One region of the Rhizobium sp. FG96 genome, then DNA from elsewhere that is predicted to be linked to it. Evidence: riboswitches for the same ligand, from Rfam matches in the RefSeq annotation. Region 1 holds a riboswitch; the other holds the start of a gene.
The links. A riboswitch is a leader RNA that binds a small molecule or an ion and turns the genes downstream of it on or off. The one in region 1 is predicted to bind FMN.

Region 1 (10,473 bases):
CCCGGGGCTCGATTATCTCGGCGATGTCCATCCGCGCATCCGGCCGCAATTCCAGAGCTCCAGCATTTTCGCGCAGCTGACGGCGACGCGTAACGGGCTGGGGCTGTGCGTGCTGCCCTATTTCTTCGCCAGCCGCTATCCGGAGCTCGAGCGCGTGCTGCCCGAGGAGGTGGATCTGACCCGCAGCTACTGGATCACCTGCCATCAGGACCTGAAGCAGGCGCCGCGCGTGCGCGCCGTCATCGATTTCCTGCGCGAGGCCGTCACCTGGCCGGATGCCCGGTTCATTCCGCCCTTTGCCGTGCAGGCCGGGCGCAAGGGCGGGTGAGTGTTTCAGTACCGGCGAGGCCGTCAGGCGGCTTGCCTGCTCCCTGACACAAGGCGCATGATGAGACATCGTTTGAGTCTATTTGCCCCATGAATTCAGAACCGGATATTGCCATCATCGGAGCGGGCGCCGCAGGCGTCGGCGCAGCAAGAAGGCTTGCGGCAAGCGGCCTCTCGGTTTCCGTCTTCGAAGCCCTGCCCCGCATCGGCGGCCGTGCCTGGACGTTGCAGACACCTGTCGCCGCGATCGATCTCGGTTGCGGCTGGCTGCATTCCGGCGACCGCAATCCCTGGACGCGGATTGCCGAAGACGCCGGGATTTCAGTCGATCGCAAGCCAAGCGCCTGGCACCGGCAGGATCGCGATTTCGGCTTTCCGCAGGCCGAACGTGAGGCTGCCCGCGCCGCCTTTGCCCGCTGGAGCGAGCGTGTCGCCGATACGCCGCCGCCAAGCGATTGCGCCATCGACGCGGTGGAGCCCGGAGAACCCTGGCTCGCCTATCTGCAGGCGCTGAGCGGCTATATCAGCGGCGACGAGCTGGAGGGGATCTCCGCTAAAGACTATGCTGCCTATGACGAGGCCTCGACGGAGTATAACTGGCGGGTCGAGACCGGCTACGGCGCGCTTGTCGCCTCGACCATGCCGGCTTCGGTGGAGCTGCATGTCGGGACGATGGTGCAGTCGATTGCGCTCGGCGGAAGCCGGGTGGTGCTGCAGACAGCGCAGGGCGCTGTGAGGCCGAAGGCTGTCATCATCGCCGTCTCCACCAATGTGCTTGCGGGCGGCTTTATTCGGATGCCCTCGCCGCTCGATCCGTGGCGCGAGGCAGCGGCAAAACTGCCGCTCGGCAATAACGAGAAGCTCTATTTCCAAATAACCGGCGGCAACAGCTTCGAAGCCGAGAGCCATGTCCTCGGCAATCCGCGCGATCCGAAGACCGGCACCTATTATATACGCCCCTTCGGCAAACCCGTGATCGAGGTCTTTCTCGGCGGAGCCGGAGCCCGCGCCGTCGCAACCCATCCGGACGGTGCCTTCCCGCATGCAATGGATGAACTGGCGGCGATCTTCGGTTCCGGTATCCGCAAAGAGTTGCGCCCGCTCGCCGCCTCGGAGTGGACGAATACGCCCTCGATCCGCGGTGGCTACAGCCACGCCCTGCCCGGCCAGGCCGATGCTCGCCTCGAGCTGGCAAAGCCCTATGACGGCAGGGTATTTTTTGCCGGCGAAGCAACGCACCAGACGGATTTTTCGACGGCCCACGGCGCCTATCAAAGCGGGCTTCGCGCCGCGGAAGAGGCGCTGCAGGCACTAGGCCGGTAGAGCCGTCTACCCCCAATTGCAACCGGTAGAGCTTTGTGCCACGCTGGCTTTGCCGTTTCGGCAGTCGCAGAGGAAGGGGACCCTCGCATGCTTCTATTTCTTGCATTTTTGATTGGGATCATTGCCGGCCTTCGGGCCATGACTGCACCCGCCGCCGTTGCCTGGGGCGCGGCTCTCGGCTGGTTCGACGTATCGCAGACCCCGCTTGCCTTCATGGGCTACAAGTGGACGCCGTGGATCTTCACGGTGCTCGCCGCCGTCGAGCTGATCACCGACCAGCTGCCGACGACGCCGAGCCGCAAGGTGCCGATGCAGTTCGGCGCCCGCATCATCATGGGTGCACTGACCGGCGCCACGATCGGGGCTTCCGGCGGTTCGCTCGTAGGCGGCCTGATTGCCGGTGTGGTCGGCGCGGTCGTTGGAACGCTTGGCGGCGCTGCCGTCCGCGGCAAGCTCGCGGCCATTTTCGGCAAGGATACGCCGGCGGCGCTGATCGAAGACGCGATCGCCATCGTCGGCGCCATCCTCATCATCTCGGCGGTCGCATGAAGACCTACGACGCCATCTTCATCGGGGCCGGCCAGGCCGGTCCCTTTCTTGCTGCCCGCATGGCCGAGAAGGGCATGAAGGTGGCGCTGATCGAGCGCAAATATCTCGGCGGCACCTGCGTCAATGCCGGCTGCATGCCGACCAAGACGCTGGTCGCCAGCGCCCGCGCCGCGCATGTGGCACGCACCGGCGGCGATTATGGCGTCAAGATTTCGGGTCCGATCGGGATCGACATGAAGGTGGTGCGCAAGCGCGCCGAAACCGTGACGATGAACGCCCGCAACGGGCTGACCGGCTGGTTCTCCGGCATGGAGACCATGGAGGTGATCTATGGCCACGCGACATTCACCGGCGCCAGGACCGTCGCGGTCAATGGCGAGGTGCTGACTGCGCCGCAGATCTTCCTGAATGTCGGCGCCCGGCCGACCATTCCGGATTTTCCGGGCCTCACCGATGTCGATTATCTCACCAGCACCTCGATCATCCAGATCGATACCCTGCCCCGCCATCTCGTGGTGATCGGCGGCAGCTATATCGGCTTGGAATTCGCACAGATGTACCGCCGCTTCGGCGCCGAGGTGACGGTCATCGAGCGCGGCCCGAAACTCGCCTCGCGCGAGGACGAGGATATCTCGGATGCGATCGAGGAAATCATCGCTTCCGAAGGCATCGCCGTTCATACCGGAGCGGAGAACATCGCTTTCGCCAAGGCGGGTGACGGCATCGCCGTCTCGATTTCCGGCAAGCCGGATATCAAGGCCAGCCATGTGCTCGTCGCCACCGGTCGCACGCCGAATACCGGCGATCTCGGCCTCGACAAGGCAGGTGTCGCGACTGACAAACGCGGCTTCATCACTGTCGATGACCGGCTGATGACCAATGTCGAGGGCATCTATGCGCTCGGCGACTGCAACGGCCACGGCGCCTTCACGCATACGTCCTATAACGACTTCGAGATCGCAGCCGCCAATCTGCTTGATGGCGGCGACCGAAAGGTGTCGAGCCGCATTCCCGCCTACGCGCTCTATATCGATCCGCCGCTCGGCCGGGCCGGGATGACGGAGAAGCAGGCGCGCGCGTCCGGCCGCAAGGTCGCCGTCTCGAAACGGCCGATGAGCCGTGTCGGCCGCGCCAATGAACGCGGCGAGACCAAAGGCTTCATGAAGATCGTCGCGGATGCGGAAACCCAGGAAATCCTCGGCGCCGCCTTCCTCGGCATCGAGGGCGACGAGGCGATCCACGGGATCATCGACGCCATGAATGCCGGGACGACCTATCCGGTCCTGCAATGGTCGGTGCCGATCCATCCGACCGTCTCGGAGCTCATTCCGACGATCATCGGCGATCTCAAGCCTGTTTGACCAAACAGGTCATCTGACGCCGTTTCCGGACTTGCATCCTTGCTGAAATTGGATTTATCTCGCGCTGTTCTCAGGGCGGGGTGCAATTCCCCACCGGCGGTATCGGGGAAACCCGGAGCCCGCGAGCGCTTCCGCAGATGGAAGGTCAGCAGATCCGGTGAGAGGCCGGAGCCGACGGTATAGTCCGGATGGAAGAGAGCATGCAGGCAGCACCTTTCCGCGCGAGAGGTGTGCAGTGCTGTTCGCCCAAGGGAGAATTGGGCCGCTTCGCGGCTCGACGCAACCGCCAGAAATGGCACCCTTGAAAGGCAGAGACATGACTATCGCAACCAAACCCCAGGGCATCAAGATCGCCGTCGTGCGCGCCCGCTGGCATGCCGGTATCGTCGACCAGTGTGTGAATTCCTTCGTTTCGACGTGGCAGGCGCAAGGCGGCAATGCCGCCGATGTCGAGATATTCGACGTTCCCGGCGCGCTTGAAATCCCGCTTCACGCACAGACGCTCGCCCGCACCGGCAAATATGCCGCGGTCCTCGGCTGCGCCTTCGTGGTCGATGGCGGCATCTACCGGCACGACTTCGTCGCGGGCACCGTTCTCGATGGCCTGATGCGCGTGCAGCTGGATACCAGCATCCCGGTTCTCTCGGCAGTGCTGACGCCGCATCACTTCCAGGAGAGCGAAGCCCATATCGAGTTCTTCATGAACCACTTCGTAATCAAGGGCCAGGAGGCTGCCAACGCCTGCCGGGCAATTCTCGAGGCACGCAGCAACCTCGCGGTCGCCGCGCTCTGATCGGATGAAACAAGCCAACGCGCCGGTAGCCGGCGCGTCTGCCATTAGGCGGCTTTAGCCCGAAGCCGGGCGCGGGGTTTTTTCGCGGCCGGCAGCCGGCGCAGTGCTCGTCAGCGTCTGGCCGTGGAAGCGGCTCAATTGACCGGTGACGTCGGCGATCTCGCTTTCCGTTCGCGCCGCATCCCAGCCGAGCGCTGCGGCTGTGATGCCGGCGATCTCCCGCAAGCCTTCGATCGTCAGCCGCCCCTCGATCGCCAGCGTCGTGCGGCGAAGCACGATATCGGCGAGGTGGACGACAAGCTCGCTTCTGGCGATCCAGTCGATCTCCCTGAAGCTGTGTCGGGGCGCGCCTGTCAGTCTCGTCTCGTCTGACTGAACCGAAGCGAATGTGAGGATCGCAGCAGCCGTCGTGCCGTAGCGGCTCAGCAATTCGTCGGCGCGTTCGATCGTCACGCCGCCCTTCGCGGCCAGATCCTTGATCCAGTGTCCGCGCTTTTCGCCATCGACGGGAAAGCCCTTGCCGCCGCCGATCGCCAGATAACGCGTGGATTCCCGGCGGTCGCGCTGCAGGCGGGAGAGAACGGTATCGGCGACTTCTTCGGCAAAGCCGCGGAACGTCGTCCATTTGCCGCCGACCAGCGAGACGATCGGGAACGGGCGGTTGTCTTCAGGTTCCTTCACCGGTGCGGAATGATCGCGGCTGATCAGGCCCGGCGCCGTTGCATCGGAGGCGGGCAGCGGGCGGATGCCGCTGTAGCTGTAAACGATCTGGTCGCGGTCGAAGCGCAGCGTCGGCAGCAGCGAGCGGACGCTTTCGAGGAAGTAATCGGTCTCCGGCTCCTCGCAGAGGACATTGTCTGGGTCATCCGCCGGAATATCGGTCGAGCCGACCAGCGCCAGCCCGAGATAGCTGTAGACGAGGCAGATGCGGCCGTCGTCGGCCTCGAAATAGATCATATGGCCGTTCAGGCTGCGCACCAGTTCAGGGTGGTCGAGCAGGATATGCGATCCCTTGGTGCCGCCGATCAGGTGTGACGGCGCCCCGAGTGCGGCATTGACATGATCGATCCAGGGACCCGCCGCGTTGACCACGAGCTTTGGCTCCACGGCGAAGCCCGATCCGTTGGCTTGCCGGAATGTCAGCCGGCCCTCCTCGACGGAATCCAGCGTCGCGAAATTGGCGGCCAGACTTTTCGGATTGGCATCGCAGCCATCCTTGACCAGCTCATAGACAAGCCGCTCCGGGCGGCTGATCTTGGCGTCGTAATAGATGCCGCCGGCGACGATCGCTGGCGTGACATGCGGCATTTCCTTGCGCGCCTGGCGCTTCAGGATCAACCTGTGCTTCGGCATGACGCGGTCGCGGGAGCCGAAGAAATCGTATAGCCCGAGGCCGATCTTGATCAGCACGGCCCCGCGGCTGCGCGGTGCCGTCTTCGAGCCGAAGAGCGTGCGCAAGGCCGCCCAGATGCCACGCGTCCAGGAGAAGACCGGGATGAAGGTCGGCAGCGGCTCGACGCAATGCGGCGCGTTCTTGAGAAGCAGATTGCGCTCCAGCGTCGATTGCGCCACGAGGCCGAATTCGCCGGTCTCGAGGTATTTCAGGCCGCCGTGGATAAGGCGTGAGGGTGCGGCGCTGGTGCCGGATCCGAAATCGCTCTTGTCGACGATCAGGCAGTTGACGCCCTGCGCCGAGAGATCGCGGAAAAGCCCCGCGCCATTGATGCCCGCCCCGATGATCAGGACGTCGATATCGCCCTCTCCAAGGTTCGAGAAGCGCTGCTGCATGTCGGCTGTCATGGTCGTATCCTAAATCGCCGGTGGGAGCGCCGGCTTTCGTCTTGTCAGTTTGCCGCGTTTACGGGTGCGAGGCCGGCAATCTTCGGCCAGAGCGGCGTCATCGCCTCGGCGATTTCGCGAAATACCTGGTAGCGCTTCTCGTAATCGGCGCTGCGCGCCGCATCCGGTTCGCAGGTCCTGGCGATGCTTGCTATGTCACGGGGATCGGCTTGCGGATCGGCATAGATCCCGGCGCCCGATCCGGCGCAAAGCGCCGCACCCCAGGCCGCCGCCTCATCGGTCTCGGTCACCGTCACGGGCATGCCGAGGACGTCGGCAAACATCTGAACGACGGTCGGATTGCGCGACACGCCGCCTGCAAGCCGCGCCCGATCGAAGGAAAAACCATCGCGCAGCGCGTCGACATGGATGCGATGGTTGAAGGCAATGCCTTCGAGGACGGCGCGTAGCATATCGCCGCGATCGTGCCAGCCGCCGAGCCCGAAGAAGCTGGCGCTGGCTGCGGCGCCATAGGGCGAACCGAAGAGATACGGGTGGAAGAGCGCGGTCGATGGGCGTTCGAAGGCCGCGTCGATCTCCGGCGCCAGCAGCGCGTGGATGGCGCCGCCCTGTGCCCGCTCGCTGGCGCAGAGCGTATCGAGAAACCAGTCGTAATTCGCGGTCGAGGCCGGCGAGATCGACATGCTGTTCCAGATGCCGGGCGCAATGCCGTTGCGGCAGAACCACCGCCTGTCGACGCGCGGCTCGGAAGACAGCGTCTCGTTGATCGAATAGGTCCCGGCGATAACGGCGACGACGCCCTGCCCGTATCCGCCAGCGCCCAACGCCGAGGCGGTGACATCATGCAATCCGGCGACGACGGGCGTGCATTCGGCTAGGCCGGTCCGTAGCGCCGCCTCGGGCGTCACCCGTCCGACGATCTGGTCGGAGCGGGAGGCCGGCGGCAAGGCGTGAACGAGCGCTTCGAGACCGAAGAGTTTCAGCGCGTCCTGGCTATAATCCTGCGTGCGCACATTGGTGAAGGAGGTGCTGGCCTCGGTGCGGTCGGTGCCGATAATGCCCGTGAGGCAGAAGCGCAGCCAGTCCTTGCAGCTGATGAAATGGCCGATTTGCTGAAAACGCTCAGGCTCGTTCTCGCGGATCCAGGCGAGCAGTGCCGAGGGCGCCGAGACATGCGGAATCTGGCCGGTCAATTCGATCGAGGCATCCGCCACCTCGCCCTCCCAGCGATCGACGATCTCCCCTGCCCGGCTGTCGAGCGAGAGGATGGCGCGGCCGAGCGGCTTCTGGTCGTGATCGAGGAGATAGATGCCATCGCCATGCGCCGTGGCGGAAATCGCCTGGATGTCGTTCGCCGGCCGGCCGCTCAGCGCGATCGCCTCGCGGATGGCATCGGCGGTCGCCGTCCAGAGCTCCTCCATATCGCGCTCGATATGGCGCGCCTTCGGCATGAACTGCGTGACGCGGCGCCTGCTGACTGCGAGCGGCGTCCCGTCGATATCGAAAATGACGGCCTTGGTGACCGTCAGGCCACTATCGATCCCGAGCAGACTCGGCATTCGCCCTTACCTCGTTTGTGCAACGGGCAAGCCGCCTTACGAGCGCCCCTGGGCACCCCGGGCAACCACCACGTTGATATCCTTGGACCGCATGCGGTCGATATGCACGGGATTGGTCTTGTCGTCGACGATGACGACATCGAACTCGTCCAGTGCTGCGAAACTGTGAAGTGCCCGCCGTTCGAACTTGGTGTGATCGGCAAGCAGGATACGTTTGACGGAACAGTCGAACATGGCGCGCTTGGTATCGACGGTCTCGGGCGACTGGTGCAGCACCGTGCCGTCGCTGATCGCCGACATCGAAATGAAGGCAACATCAGCGCGCAAACCCTTGATTTCGCTGATCGTCATGCGTCCCATGAAGGCGTTGCACCAGTTGTAATATTGCCCACCCAGCGCCAGCAGCGTCACGTCGTGCATGCCGGTCAGCGCGTTCATCAGCGTCAACGAGTTGGTGATCGCGGTGACGGGAACCCTGGACGGCAGATGCGTTGCCATCTGCAGAACCGTCGTGGAGTCGTCGAAGAAGATCGCCTGGCCGGGCTCGACGAATTGCATCGCCGCCTCGGCGATCAGCTTCTTTTCAGTCGCCTGGCGGTTAGAGCGGTAAACGTCGCTGGATTCGATGAGATTGGTGGCGGCGGCCGTCACGATGCCGCGCGTCTTGCGAAACAGCCCGCGGCTGACCAGCTCATCGACATCGCGATGCGCCGTCATCAGGCTGATGCCGAAACGGTCGGTCAGGTCTTCAATCCGCATAGAGCCTTCACTCATCACGGCCTCTGCGATCATGCGGCGGCGCGCGATCTGGCGCGTCTGCCGGCTGTCGCTCGTAAGCTGCTCCAACAGATCTTCGCCCTGGCTGGTCTTCTGTGTCACGGGTCACCCCTGTCGCTGAATTCTGGATACCAGCTTCGTACAGTGATTGCCGTGCCAAGGCAAAATGGCGAAACGGAACGGGCGGCTTATACCGCGGGCAACCGTTTCAGGCATGCGGGGAGCCGGGCGGGTGATGCCGCCCGGCTTGGAGAGCGCCCTTGCGGGCGCCCCGACCGATTACTGCTCGAGAACGAACGGACCGGTGTACTTGTCGACATTGTCCTTGGTGATCAGCAGGCAATCGAAGAGCTGCTTTTCGCTCTTGGCGCCGGTGCTGCCGTTCTTGATGACATTGTCGGCCTGCTTGACGGCTTCTTCGGAGAAGATCGCAACCGGCTGGAGGACGGTGTACTGCAGTTCGCCGGCCTTGATCGCGGCAACAGCATCCGGAGAACCGTCGAAGCCGCCGACCTTGATGTTGGCGAGCTTGCCGGCTTCCTTCAGCGCTGCGATCGCGCCGAGAGCCATTTCGTCGTTGCCGGAGATGACGCCGACGATGTCAGGATTTGCCTGCAGCATGGACTGCATCTTGTTGTGACCCTTGGTGCGGTCCCAATCGGCAACTTCCTTGGCAACCTTCTTCAGGTCCGGGTACTGCGACAGCACGGTTTCGTAACCGTTCGAGCGCGTTGCGGCGTTGTTGTCGGAGGGAGCGCCGAAGAGTTCGGCATAGTTGCCCTTGTCGCCGACAGCTTCGACCCACTGCTGCGCACCGAGGGCGGCGCCCTGGGCGTTGTTGGAAACGAGCTGCGCCTTCGCCAGGCCTTCCTGGTTGATTTCAGCGTTGACGAGGATGACCGGGATACCGGCGGCAACAGCCTTCTTCACCGCGCCAACGGAGCCGTCAGCGTTTGCCGGGTCGAGAATGATCGCGACCGACTTGTTGGTGATCGCCGTGTCGATCAGGTTGCTCTCGGTGTTGGTGTCACCCTTGTGGGCGCTGACCGAAGCCGTGTAGCCGAGCTTTTCAGCGGTTGCCTTGGCAACGTTGCCTTCCGTCAGCCAGTAGGGGTTGGACGGGTCGTTGACGATGATCGTCATCTGACCTGCTGCCCAGGCGCTGCTGACGAGGATCGGTGCGACAGCCGCGGCGGCCAGAAGAATGCGCATGCCTTTCTTAAACATAGTCTCTCTCCCATTAGTGAGCTCAGTTGGTGCCGATGATCCGGCGGTGCTTTCCCCAATCGGCCTTTGCGCCAGAGGCCTGCCGTCGTGGATAAGTTCGGTTTCAGCCGTCAGGACGATTTGACCCGGCGGCCGTATTGGATGCTGTTCATCAGGACGGCGAGAACGATCACCGCACCGGTAAAGACGGTCTGCCAGTAGGCGGAGACGCCGATGATCACTAGGCCATCAGACAGGAAGCCGATGACGAAGGCGCCGAGCATGGTGCCGCGCACCGTGCCGCGTCCGCCCGTCAGCGCCGCGCCACCGATGACGACGGCTGCGATCGCCGTCAGTTCGTAGGTGGTGCCCGCCGTCGGACCGGCGGAGGTCAGCTGCGAGGACAGCACCAGGCCGGCGATCGCGGCGCAGACGCCGGAGAGCACATAGACGATGATCTTGACGCGCTTGACCGGAACGCCCGAGAGGTCGGCAGCGCGTTCATTGCCGCCCGATGCATAGAGCCAGCGGCCGAAGGCAGTACGGCTGAGCACGATACCGCAGACGATGGCGAGGACCGCGAGAACGATGACACCGATCGGCACGCCGCCGAGGCGGTTGAAGCCGAGCCAGTCAAAGCCGGTATTGCCGAGTTCGGGGCGGCCGCCGAGGTTGTTGTAGGTCAGGCCGTTGGTCATCAGGAGGGCGATACCGCGGGCGACATAGAGGACGCCCAGCGAGGCGACGAAGGCAGGCACCTTGAGATAGGCGACAAGCA
Region 2 (10,473 bases), on a different contig from region 1:
CCATACGATCCGCCCCCAACGGTCGTCCTTCATTGCTCTCCGATCGTATCCGGTCGGCATGACGCCGCTTTCCCTTTTTCTGTTGCTTGATTTTTGGCGCCGGTAGCGGCGTGTTTTTCATGAGGTCTTTCGATGAAGCGTCCTGATATTAAGACGGCAATGATCAGTATTTTCGCCGTTCTCACCATAATGTTCGGAGCCACCGGCTATATCGCCGTCACCGGCCTGCGCGATTCCAACAAGAACAACGAGTTGTTCGCGACCAGCATGCATCCCGGCATTTCCAAGGCCAAGGATATCCAGCTTGCCCGCTATTCGCTGCGCGGCTCCTACGGCGACCTGGCGATGGGCCGCACCTCGGGCGACGAGGCGGCGCTGGAAAAGAAGATCGGCGAGCGCGAAGCCAAGCTCCGCAAGACGGTCCTCGCCTATCAGGACCTCGTTGATACCGATGTCGAGCGCGGCATCTATCAGGAAATGGACAGCTCCTCGCAGAAATATATCGAAGAGGGCCAGAAGATGATCGCGCTGGCGAAGGCCGGCAAGCAGCAGGACGCGATCAATGCCTTCGACGCAAACCTCGGCCCGGTCGCCGATATCCTGGCAGACAACGTCGACAAGCTCGTCGCCTTCAACGAGGACGCAGCTGCTGCCGGTCTCGCCGAAAGCCGCAGCCAGTATTCCACGACCCTGACGCTGATCTCCGCCGTTCTCGGCCTCAGCGCCCTGATCGTCTTCGCCGCGATCTATTTCGGAATTTCGGGCATCGCGAGCCCCATCGTCCGCATCACCAAGTCGATGCGCGGTCTGGCCGCCGGCGACACCGCATCGGAAATTCCGGGTAAGGGCAGGGAGGACGAGATCGGCCAGATGGCCAATGCCGTCGAGATCTTCCGTCTTGCCGCGATCGACAATCAGCGCCTGCAGGCCGACGCCGAGATGACCCGCGCCAAGACCGACGCCGACAGGGCTCGCCTTGCTTCCGAAGCGGAAGCCGCCGCCCAGCAGCGCCTCGAGCAGGCAACGGCCGGTCTTGCTGGTGGTCTGCGCCGCCTCGCAGCCGGCGAGCTCGACTTCCAGCTCAACGATGCCTTCGCCCCGGATTTCGAAGCACTCCGCCATGACCTGAACGGTGCGATCTCGCAGCTCGGCGGCACGCTCCGCGCCGTCGCCCAGTCGGCGGTCTCTATCACCGGGGGTACTCGCGAGATCAGCCAGGGCGCCGAGGATCTCTCGAAGCGCACCGAACAGCAGGCCGCTTCGCTCGAAGAGACCGCAGCCGCTCTCGATGAGATCACCGTGAATGTCTCGAACTCCTCCAAGCGCGCCGACGAGGCCCGCCAGGTGGCGATCCAGGCAAACCGCAGCGCCACGGCTTCCGGCACGGTTGTTGCCAATGCCGTCGATGCGATGGAGCGGATCGAGCAGTCGTCGAACCAGATCTCCAGCATCATCGGCGTCATCGACGAGATTGCCTTCCAGACCAACCTGCTGGCGCTGAACGCCGGTGTTGAGGCAGCGCGTGCCGGTGAAGCCGGCAAGGGCTTTGCCGTCGTTGCCCAGGAAGTCCGTGAACTGGCACAGCGTTCCGCCCAGGCCGCAAAGCAGATCAAGGACCTGATCCGCAACTCGTCGGTTGAAGTCGAAGGCGGCGTCAAGCTGGTGCGCGAGACCGGTGAGGCGCTGAAGACCATCGAACAGCTGGTCGTCACCATCAACCAGCACATGGACGCCATCGCCACGTCGTCGCGCGAACAGTCGACCGGTCTTTCCGAAGTTAACAGCGCCGTCAACCAGATGGATCAGGTGACCCAGCAGAACGCCGCGATGGTCGAAGAGACCAATGCCGCGAGCGCCACGCTGGCCGCCGAAGCCGATCGCATGAACCAGCTGATCGGCCAGTTCCAGCTCGGCGGCAGCCGCGCCGAGACCAACGCTGCGTCCCTGCGCCAGACGGCGGCCGCCATGGCCCGCCCGCAGCGCAGTGCTGCATCGGCCCCGGTCTATGCCAGCCACGGCAATGCCGCGGTGAAGCAGGAATGGTCCGAGTTCTGAGACCGGCTACCGGTAGAAGAGCATCACTTCGAAGGGTTCGGCGAAAGCCGGACCCTTTTCGCATTTCCGTGGTCTTGCGGAGCGCAGGCCTTTGATCTACGGATCGGCCGTTCTCAGGGCGGGGTGAAAGTCCCCACCGGCGGTAAAGGGTCTCGGCCCAAGCCCGCGAGCGCTTCGGCCGTCAACGGCCGGGGGTCAGCAGATCCGGTGCAATTCCGGAGCCGACGGTATAGTCCGGATGAAAGAGAATGATCGCAAGCTGTGAGCGGGGCAGGGGTCTGTCCGGCTGCCGTCCTGCGCTCATGCGTCCTGATTTGTGTTGGTCCCTTTCTGGATGAAAGACATGAATCAGACTTCCCTTGCTTTTTCCTCGTCGCGTGCGATGGCCGGTGCCGCTTTCATGGTGCTGGCGGGCATCGCCTTTTCCGTTCTCAATGTCGTCACCCAATGGCTGACGATGAAGCTCGGCTTCGCAGCCGCTTCCGCCGCTTTCTGGCAATATGCCTTCGCACTCCTCTTCTCGCTTCCCTTCTTGCGCCGCGCCGGCCTCTCGGCAATGCGCACCTCTTATCCCTGGCGCCATATCGTTCGCGTAGCGCTCGCCGCCCTCGGGGTCGAAGCCTGGGTGTCCGGTCTGGCCTCGGTGCCGATCTGGCAGGCGATCGCGTTGGTCATGACCTCGCCCTTCTTCATCATCCTCGGCGCCCGCCTTTTTCTCGGCGAGCGCGTCGGCCCGGCACGCTGGGCGGCAACGGCGGTCGGCTTTGCCGGTGCGATGATCATCCTGCAGCCATGGTCGGACGCCTTCACCTGGGCGGCACTCCTTCCGATTATCTCGGCGCTCTTCTGGGGCGCGTCGTCGCTAATCACCAAGAGCCTGACCGGCATCGAGAAACCGGAGACCATCACCGTCTGGCTGCTGGTGCTGCTGACGCCGATCAACGGCGTGCTGGCGGGGGTAGCCGGTTTCGAGGTGCCCGAGGGGATGACCCTGGCGCTCTTCGTCTTCGCTGGTCTGCTGACCGTCTTTGCGCAATATCTGCTGACATTGGCCTACACCGTCGCCGATGCCGCCTATGTCCAGCCCTTCGACGACCTGAAGCTGCCGCTCAACGTTCTCGCCGGATGGCTGTTCTTCGGCTATGCGCCAGCGGGCTATCTCTGGCTCGGCGCCGCACTGATCCTGACAGCCTCGCTCTTCATCATGCGCAACGAGATGCGCCGGGAGAAGAACGCGGCCTGATGCAAAGCGGTGCAAAACTGCACCCGGTGTCATCCGCCTGTCATCCGTTTCCCTCAAAACCCCCATGTTTCGATTTTTCGACGCATGGGGGATTTCATGACTATTTCATCGCGCAAGGCAGCGCTCGCTGCCGTGCTCCTGGCTTCTGTTGCCTTTCCGGCAGTTGCCGAGCCTGTTTTCAATCGCATCGCATCTTTTCCGGTCGCTTCGAACCTGCCTGAAGGCAAGGACAAGCTTTCGACGACCTCTGCAGAAATCATCACCGCAACCGACGACGGCAACACGCTGATCTACAGCGACAGCCCGCTCGGCGCGATCGGCTTCGTCGACATCACCGACGCCAAGGCCCCGAAGGCCTTGGGCGCGCTGATGATGGACGGTGAGCCGACGTCGGTTACCTCGACCTCTGGCAAGGCGCTCGTCGCCGTCAACACCAGCGAAAGTAAGGTCAAGCCGTCGGGCCGCCTCGCCATCGTCGATGTTGCCACCAAGAAGATCGAGAATACCTGCGATCTCGGCGGCCAGCCGGATTCGATCGCTCTCAACAAGGACAAGACGCTCGGCACGATCGCCATCGAGAACGAGCGTGACGAAGAGATCAACGACGGCAAGATCCCGCAGATGCCGGCTGGCGATCTCGTGCTCTTCCAGGTCAAAAACGGCACCGTCGATTGCGGTACTATCAAGCACGTCACGCTGACGGGTCTCGCCGGCATCGCGCCTGAAGATCCGGAGCCCGAATTCGTCTCCTTCAACGGCCAGGGCGAAATCGCCCTGACGCTGCAGGAAAACAACGAGATCGTCATCATCGACGGCAAGACCGGCACGGTGAAGACGCACTTCACCGCTGGCAGCACCGATCTCTCCGGCATCGACACCAAGAAGGACGGCCAGCTGAAGTTCACCGGCGAAGCCAAGGGCGCTCTTCGCGAGCCCGACGCCGTGAAGTGGCTGGACGACGACCGTCTCGTCGTCGCCAACGAAGGCGACTATGAAGGCGGTTCGCGCGGCTTCACCATCTTCGACAAGACCGGCAAGGTTCTCTACGAATCGGGCTCGTCCTTCGAGCGCGCCGTTGCCCATCTCGGCCACTATCCGGAAGGTCGCTCGTCCTCGAAGGGCGTCGAGCCTGAAGGTCTGGAAGCCGCTAAGTTCGGCGACGACCAGCTGTTCTTCCTGCTCGCCGAGCGCGCTTCGGTCGTCGGCGTCTTCAAGGACACCGGCGCGGACCCGGAACTGCTGCAGATCCTGCCGTCGGGCGTCTCGCCGGAAGGCGCGATCGCCATCCCGAGCCGCAATCTCTTTGCCACGGCCAACGAAGCCGATCTCGGCGAAGATGGCGGCCCACGCTCGCATGTCATGATCTATGAGCGCAGCGAAGGCGAAAAGGCCTATCCGCAGATCGTCTCGGCAGAGAAGGACGGCAATCCGATCGGCTTCGCAGCGCTTTCGGGCCTTGCCGCCGTTCCTGAAAAGGCCGGCCAGCTCTTCGCCGTGTCCGACAGCGTTCTCGGCAATCAGCCGACGATCTACACGATCGACGCCACCAAGAAGCCTGCCGTCATCACCGACGCCATGACCGTCAAGCGCGATGGCGCCGCTGCCCAGAAGCTCGACATCGAAGGCATCGCCGTCGACGCCAAGGGCTGGTTCTGGCTGGCTTCGGAAGGCAATAGCGAAAAGTTGCTGCCGCACGCTCTCTACCACGTCAACCCGAAGGGCGAGATCAAGGAAGAGATCGCGCTGCCGAAGGAACTGACGGATAACGAGATCCGCTACGGCTTCGAAGGCGTGACGATCGTCGGCTCCGGCGACGACGCAACGCTGTGGATGGCCGTACAGCGCGAGTGGAAGGACGACCAGAAGGGCTTCGTCAAGCTCGTCTCCTACAACCCGAAGAGCAAGGAATGGGGCGCCGTGCGCTACCCGCTCGACAAGTCTGAAAACGGCTGGGTCGGTCTCTCGGAAATCTCCGCCCACGGCGACAGCGTCTACATCATCGAGCGTGACAACCTCGTCGGCGATGCTGCCAAGCTGAAGAAGCTCTACAAGGTCGCCATCTCCGACCTGAAGCCCGCCAAGCTCGGCGGTGAACTTCCGGTAGTCAAGAAGGCGGAAGCCCATGACTTCCTCGACGAACTGAAGACGGCAACCAACGGCTACGTCCTCGACAAGCTTGAAGGCTTCGCTTTCGACGCCTCGGGCAAGCCCTACGCCGTCACCGACAACGACGGCGTCAGCGACTCCTCCGGCGAGACCCTGTTCTTCCCGGTCAACCTGGTCGGCACGAACTGAGCTGGCGGTAGCTGGATGAAACCGGAAGGCCGGGCGCAAGCCCGGCCTTTTTGTTGTTTGGACCTGCTATGAAATGAGGCGGTAGCGCCAATCTCTCCCTCATCCCTGTGCTTGTCACAGGGATCCAGCCGCCGCGCGTCTGCGCGGCGAAAAGAGTCTCTCCCTCCCAAGGACTTGGGACGGCTGGATCTCTGTGACAAGCACAGAGATGAGGGAAGTGTTTGGGGTGTCAGTCAGGCCAAACAAAAACGGCCGGGCAATAACCCGGCCATCTCTCATTCAATCCGTGCAAATCCTACCAGCGATGATGCACATGCGGTGCGATCAGCCGCTCGTAGATCTCCCGCGTCGCCGCCATCACGTCCTGGGAAAGCGGCGCAAGGCTGGCGGCCTCGGCATTGGCCTTCGCCTGCTCGCCATTGCGCGCGCCCGGGATGACCACGGTAACGGCCTCGTGCATCAGGATCCAGCGCAGCGCGAATGCGGCCATCGTGGCGCCCGCAGGCACCAGCTTGCGGACTTCCTCGACCGCCTGCAGGCCGACCTCGAAGGGGACGCCGGCAAAGGTCTCGCCGACATCGAAGGCTTCGCCGTTGCGGTTGAAGTTGCGGTGGTCGTCGCTCGCGAATTTCGTGTCGCGGGTGATCTTGCCGGAGAGCAGGCCGCTGGCGAGCGGCACGCGGGCAATCACCGCGACGTTCTTGCGGCGGGCTTCCTGGAAGAACAGGTGATCCGGGCGCTGGCGGAAGATGTTGTAGATGATCTGGATGCTCTCGACGCCCGGGAATTCGATCGCCTTCAGCGCTTCCTCGACCTTCTCGACGCTGACGCCGTAGCCCTTGATCTTGCCGGCCTTCTGCAGCTCGTTCAGGCCTTCGAAGACCTCCGCGCGGTAAAGCACTTCCGTCGGCGGGCAGTGCAGCTGCACGAGGTCGAGGCTCTCGACCTCGAGATTCTTCAGGCTGCGGTCGATGAAGCCCTCGAGATTGGCCTTGGTGTAGCCGTCGGCGACATGCGGGTTGAGGCGGCGTCCGGCCTTGGTGGCGACCATCGGGCGCTTGCCGCCGCGGCTCTTCAGGACGTCGGCGACGATCTTTTCCGAGCGGCCGTCGCCATAGACGTCGGCGGTGTCGATGAAGGTCATGCCGGCATCGAGTGCTGCGTTCAAGGCGGCGCGGCCATCGGCCTCGCTGACGTCACCCCAGGAGCCGCCGATCTGCCAGGCGCCGAAGCCGACATTGGTGACCGAAAACGGCATGCGGCCGAAACTATGCTCTTTCATGGAAAATCTCCCTCGTGATGAAACTGCATCGCACCTAGCAGCCGCCGCAAGGGGCGGCAAGCGCGCGACCGCAAGGGAGATAGGGCAGGGCCTCACTTCTTCGAGAAGACGACCCGCACGGTGGCGACCGGGAAGCCGAATTTGCTGACCCAGGCGGTATTCAGCAGGGTCCCATCAGGCTGGCGCCGAATCGTATCGTGGAAGCGGACGATATTCTGCTTCGGCCCGGGCGCGATATCGACGAGATAGCTGTAGCGCGCCACATCGCCCTTGATGGTCACTTCCGCCGGGCCGACCACATCCTCGCGGGTGCCGCTGTAACGGCCGGGCGCCGTCTTGATGAAGCGCCAGGTCTTCCGCTCGCGCTGACCGTCGGCATAGACGAAATCCTCGCGCAGCGTCAGTTGCCTGCCGTTCCAGCGGCCGGTCAGCGCCACGCGAAACTTGCGGTCGACGCCGTTGATCGCCTTGAATTCTCCCTGGGCCATGCTGCGCCCGGCAAAGAAATCCTCGAGCGCGAAATCGCGCGCACTCGCCAGATGCGGCAGGGCGATGATGGCGAGAATCGCGGCGATGATGATGAGACCGGTGCGTCGCATGGTCTTCCTCCACTTCAAATCATCCTGTCACTGACCTACGTTTGCACGCACGCACCGGATCAATCGCAGGAGAATCACAATGGACATCAAGCAGGCCGGATCGCGGCCCTCGACCAGGCCATCCGCCGACTATTTCACCGGCACCGTCCGCCTCGACCCGATCGTCGAAGGGCCGGATCCCGCCCGGGTGCGCGCCGCCACCGTCACTTTCGAGCCCGGCGCCCGCACCGCCTGGCACACCCATCCCCTGGGTCAGACGCTGATCGTGACGTCAGGCAAAGGCCTCGTGCAGGTCTGGGGGCAGGACATCCGCGAGATCCGCCCCGGCGACGTCGTCTGGTTCGAGCCTGGCGAAAAGCATTGGCATGGTGCAGCGCCCGACACCGCAATGAGCCACATCGCCATCCAGGAAGCGCTGAACGGCTCCCCGGTCGACTGGATGGAGCATGTCAGCGACGACCAATATGCAGGAAAGAGCTGGAGCGTTTCGCGTCAGGCGTAAGCATCCGGCAGAAAAGGCGACCGGCATCCGTGCCGGCCGCCACAGCGGCGTCAGAGCCGCTTCAGGCAGTAGGAAAAATGCGCATGTGATTCGACCGTCAGGAACTCGAACTGCCAGCCGTAGTCCTTGCAGAACTTGGTGACGGCCTCGACGACGCCATAAACGATCGGCTTCACCGTATTGCCGGTGCAGAAATCATGCCCGGCAATCCGCCCCGTCCGCTTCACCTTCCTGTCGCAGAGCAGGAGCTCCTGCCAGGTGAGCTCGAAGGAATGGTCGGTATCGATATAGGCCCAGTCGAGAAACCCGTCCTCGAACTCGTTGAGCTTCTCCAGAGACGTGCCCTGCATCAGCGTGACCTGTCCGGAAGCGATCTCCGCCTCGAACTTGGTCTGCACGTCATGCAGGCCGGAACTGTACCGGTCCATCCCCCAGGGATCGATAAGGAAGAGCTGCGAAGGGCGGTTCTTCTCGATGATCTCGGCCGTATACTCGCCAAAGGCCACCCCGACCTCGACGCCAACGCCGCCATTCGGAATGCGGTAGAGCAGCTCTCCCCGATCCGGCAGGAGCTTGGCATTCTCCATATGGTGAGCCGAAAGCTGTGTCCGCGGCATCGCCGCGCGCTGCGCCTGCCGTTCTTCGCGTGTTTTCATGATTCTCGCCTTCTGCGGGGCACCGGATGTTTCCAGCAGCCAAGTAGCCGAAAGACGTCGAATCGCCAACAACGCAGATGTTGCGGAACATCAAATATGCGAGATTTGTCTGAGGAAAAGAATGGTGGGCGATGAGAGACTCGAACTCCCGACATCCTCGGTGTAAACGAGGCGCTCTACCAACTGAGCTAATCGCCCTCGCGTCACGAAGCCTGTTCGGCCCGCCGCGTCGGTGGCCGTGATCTATGCGGATCGGGAAAAAACCGCAAGAGTGTTTGTGAAGAATTTTTGATTTTTTTGGAAGGCGGCTGCGGTAAGCCCTGATTTCCGCGGGTCGGTTACCTGTGGAAAAAAGGGGAGGGGAGGCGCGCTGCTTGGCGGTGGCGCTGTACCTCTCATGTGTGCGGGCGCGTGTGTGCCGGGGTGCCATTGGAGGCTGTCCCGGGGGTGGCCCAAAACAATTTCTGTGCTGTCATCGTTTTGTCTCCAAACCTGCTTGACACTCAAATGCGAACCCCTTAGTTAGCCGCTCATCGAAGCGGCCAGCCCGCCTCGGTGAAGGAAGCGAAAGCCTCCGGATTGCTTGAAATGAAGTGCGGGTGTAGCTCAGTCGGTTAGAGTGCCGGCCTGTCACGCCGGAGGTCGCGGGTTCGAGCCCCGTCACTCGCGCCATTTCTTCTCCAAGCCATGCAGATTTTGGTGGGCTGCCATGCAGCCTCTCGCAACTTACGCGGATTTGTCGCGACATCGTTGCAGCTGCTTGATAATGTCGCATCATCGCAGTTGGAATTGGTCTTCTAAAAGTCTTGCGCCGTGGCTCAGCCTGCGCTAACCACGGCTTGTTGCAACGCACGTTCGCTTGCCGGGCATTTGCCCATTGCGCCGCCCGGCGCAGCCGGCAAGCAGGGATGAACATGATGACTGAACTGCTCGGTAATTACATTCCGATCGCTATTTTCATTGGTATCGCTCTCGTTATCGGCCTGGCGCTTCTGATCGCGCCGTTTGCCGTTGCCTTCAAGGCGCCTGATTCGGAAAAGCTCTCCGCTTACGAATGCGGTTTCAATGCCTTCGACGATGCCCGCATGAAGTTCGACATCCGCTTCTATCTCGTGTCGATTCTCTTCATCATCTTCGACCTCGAAGTCGCCTTCCTCTTCCCCTGGGCCGTTTCCTTCGGCGCCATCGGCTGGTTCGGCTTCTGGTCCATGATGGTCTTCCTTGGTGTGCTGACCATCGGCTTTATCTATGAATGGAAGAAGGGAGCCCTGGAATGGGAGTGACCCCCGCCGGCAATCAGCCGCTCGTTTCGCAGGCTCCGAAGGGGATTATCGACCCCTCGACCGGCAAGCCGATCGGCGCCAATGACGCATTCTTCGGCGAAATCAACAACGAGCTCGCCGACAAGGGCTTTCTGGTCACCTCGACCGACGAGCTGATCAACTGGGCCCGTACCGGCTCGCTGATGTGGATGACCTTCGGTCTCGCCTGCTGCGCCGTCGAAATGATGCAGCTGTCGATGCCGCGTTACGACGTCGAGCGTTTCGGCTTTGCGCCGCGTGCCTCGCCGCGCCAGTCCGACGTCATGATCGTCGCCGGCACGCTGACCAACAAGATGGCCCCCGCGCTCCGCAAGGTCTATGACCAGATGCCCGAGCCGCGCTACGTCATCTCGATGGGCTCCTGCGCCAACGGCGGCGGCTACTATCACTATTCCTATTCGGTTGTTCGCGGCTGCGACCGCGTCGTGCCGATCGACATCTACGTGCCGGGCTGTCCCCCCACGGCGGAAGCGCTGCTTTACGGCGTGCTCCTGCTGCAGAAGAAGATCCGGCGCACCG

Region 2: linked by a shared signal. The riboswitch ahead of ACODR6_RS18360 (DMT family transporter) and the one ahead of ACODR6_RS08255 (6,7-dimethyl-8-ribityllumazine synthase) in region 1 are both predicted to bind FMN.

The regions. Positions count from the first base shown of each region.
Region 1 is NZ_JBMDIL010000003.1:425,830-436,302, reverse strand. Features, by position in the region: gene ACODR6_RS08275 (LysR family transcriptional regulator) at 1-328, shown strand, start outside; gene ACODR6_RS08270 (flavin monoamine oxidase family protein) at 418-1,650, shown strand; gene ACODR6_RS08265 (DUF4126 domain-containing protein) at 1,738-2,199, shown strand; gene ACODR6_RS08260 (FAD-containing oxidoreductase) at 2,196-3,560, shown strand; FMN riboswitch at 3,623-3,764, shown strand; gene ACODR6_RS08255 (6,7-dimethyl-8-ribityllumazine synthase) at 3,877-4,353, shown strand; gene ACODR6_RS08250 (glycerol-3-phosphate dehydrogenase/oxidase) at 4,408-6,153, opposite strand; gene ACODR6_RS08245 (FGGY-family carbohydrate kinase) at 6,198-7,712, opposite strand; gene ACODR6_RS08240 (DeoR/GlpR family DNA-binding transcription regulator) at 7,749-8,591, opposite strand; gene ACODR6_RS08235 (D-ribose ABC transporter substrate-binding protein) at 8,769-9,716, opposite strand; gene ACODR6_RS08230 (ABC transporter permease) at 9,827-10,473, opposite strand, start outside.
Region 2 is NZ_JBMDIL010000008.1:260,390-270,862, reverse strand. Features, by position in the region: gene ACODR6_RS18365 (methyl-accepting chemotaxis protein) at 133-2,055, shown strand; FMN riboswitch at 2,161-2,309, shown strand; gene ACODR6_RS18360 (DMT family transporter) at 2,399-3,298, shown strand; gene ACODR6_RS18355 (esterase-like activity of phytase family protein) at 3,395-5,593, shown strand; gene ACODR6_RS18350 (aldo/keto reductase) at 5,889-6,875, opposite strand; gene ACODR6_RS18345 (DUF3833 family protein) at 6,968-7,474, opposite strand; gene ACODR6_RS18340 ((R)-mandelonitrile lyase) at 7,554-7,976, shown strand; gene ACODR6_RS18335 (class I SAM-dependent methyltransferase) at 8,027-8,632, opposite strand; tRNA gene ACODR6_RS18330 (tRNA-Val) at 8,755-8,830, opposite strand; tRNA gene ACODR6_RS18325 (tRNA-Asp) at 9,228-9,304, shown strand; gene ACODR6_RS18320 (NADH-quinone oxidoreductase subunit A) at 9,550-9,915, shown strand; gene ACODR6_RS18315 (NuoB/complex I 20 kDa subunit family protein) at 9,906-10,473, shown strand, end outside.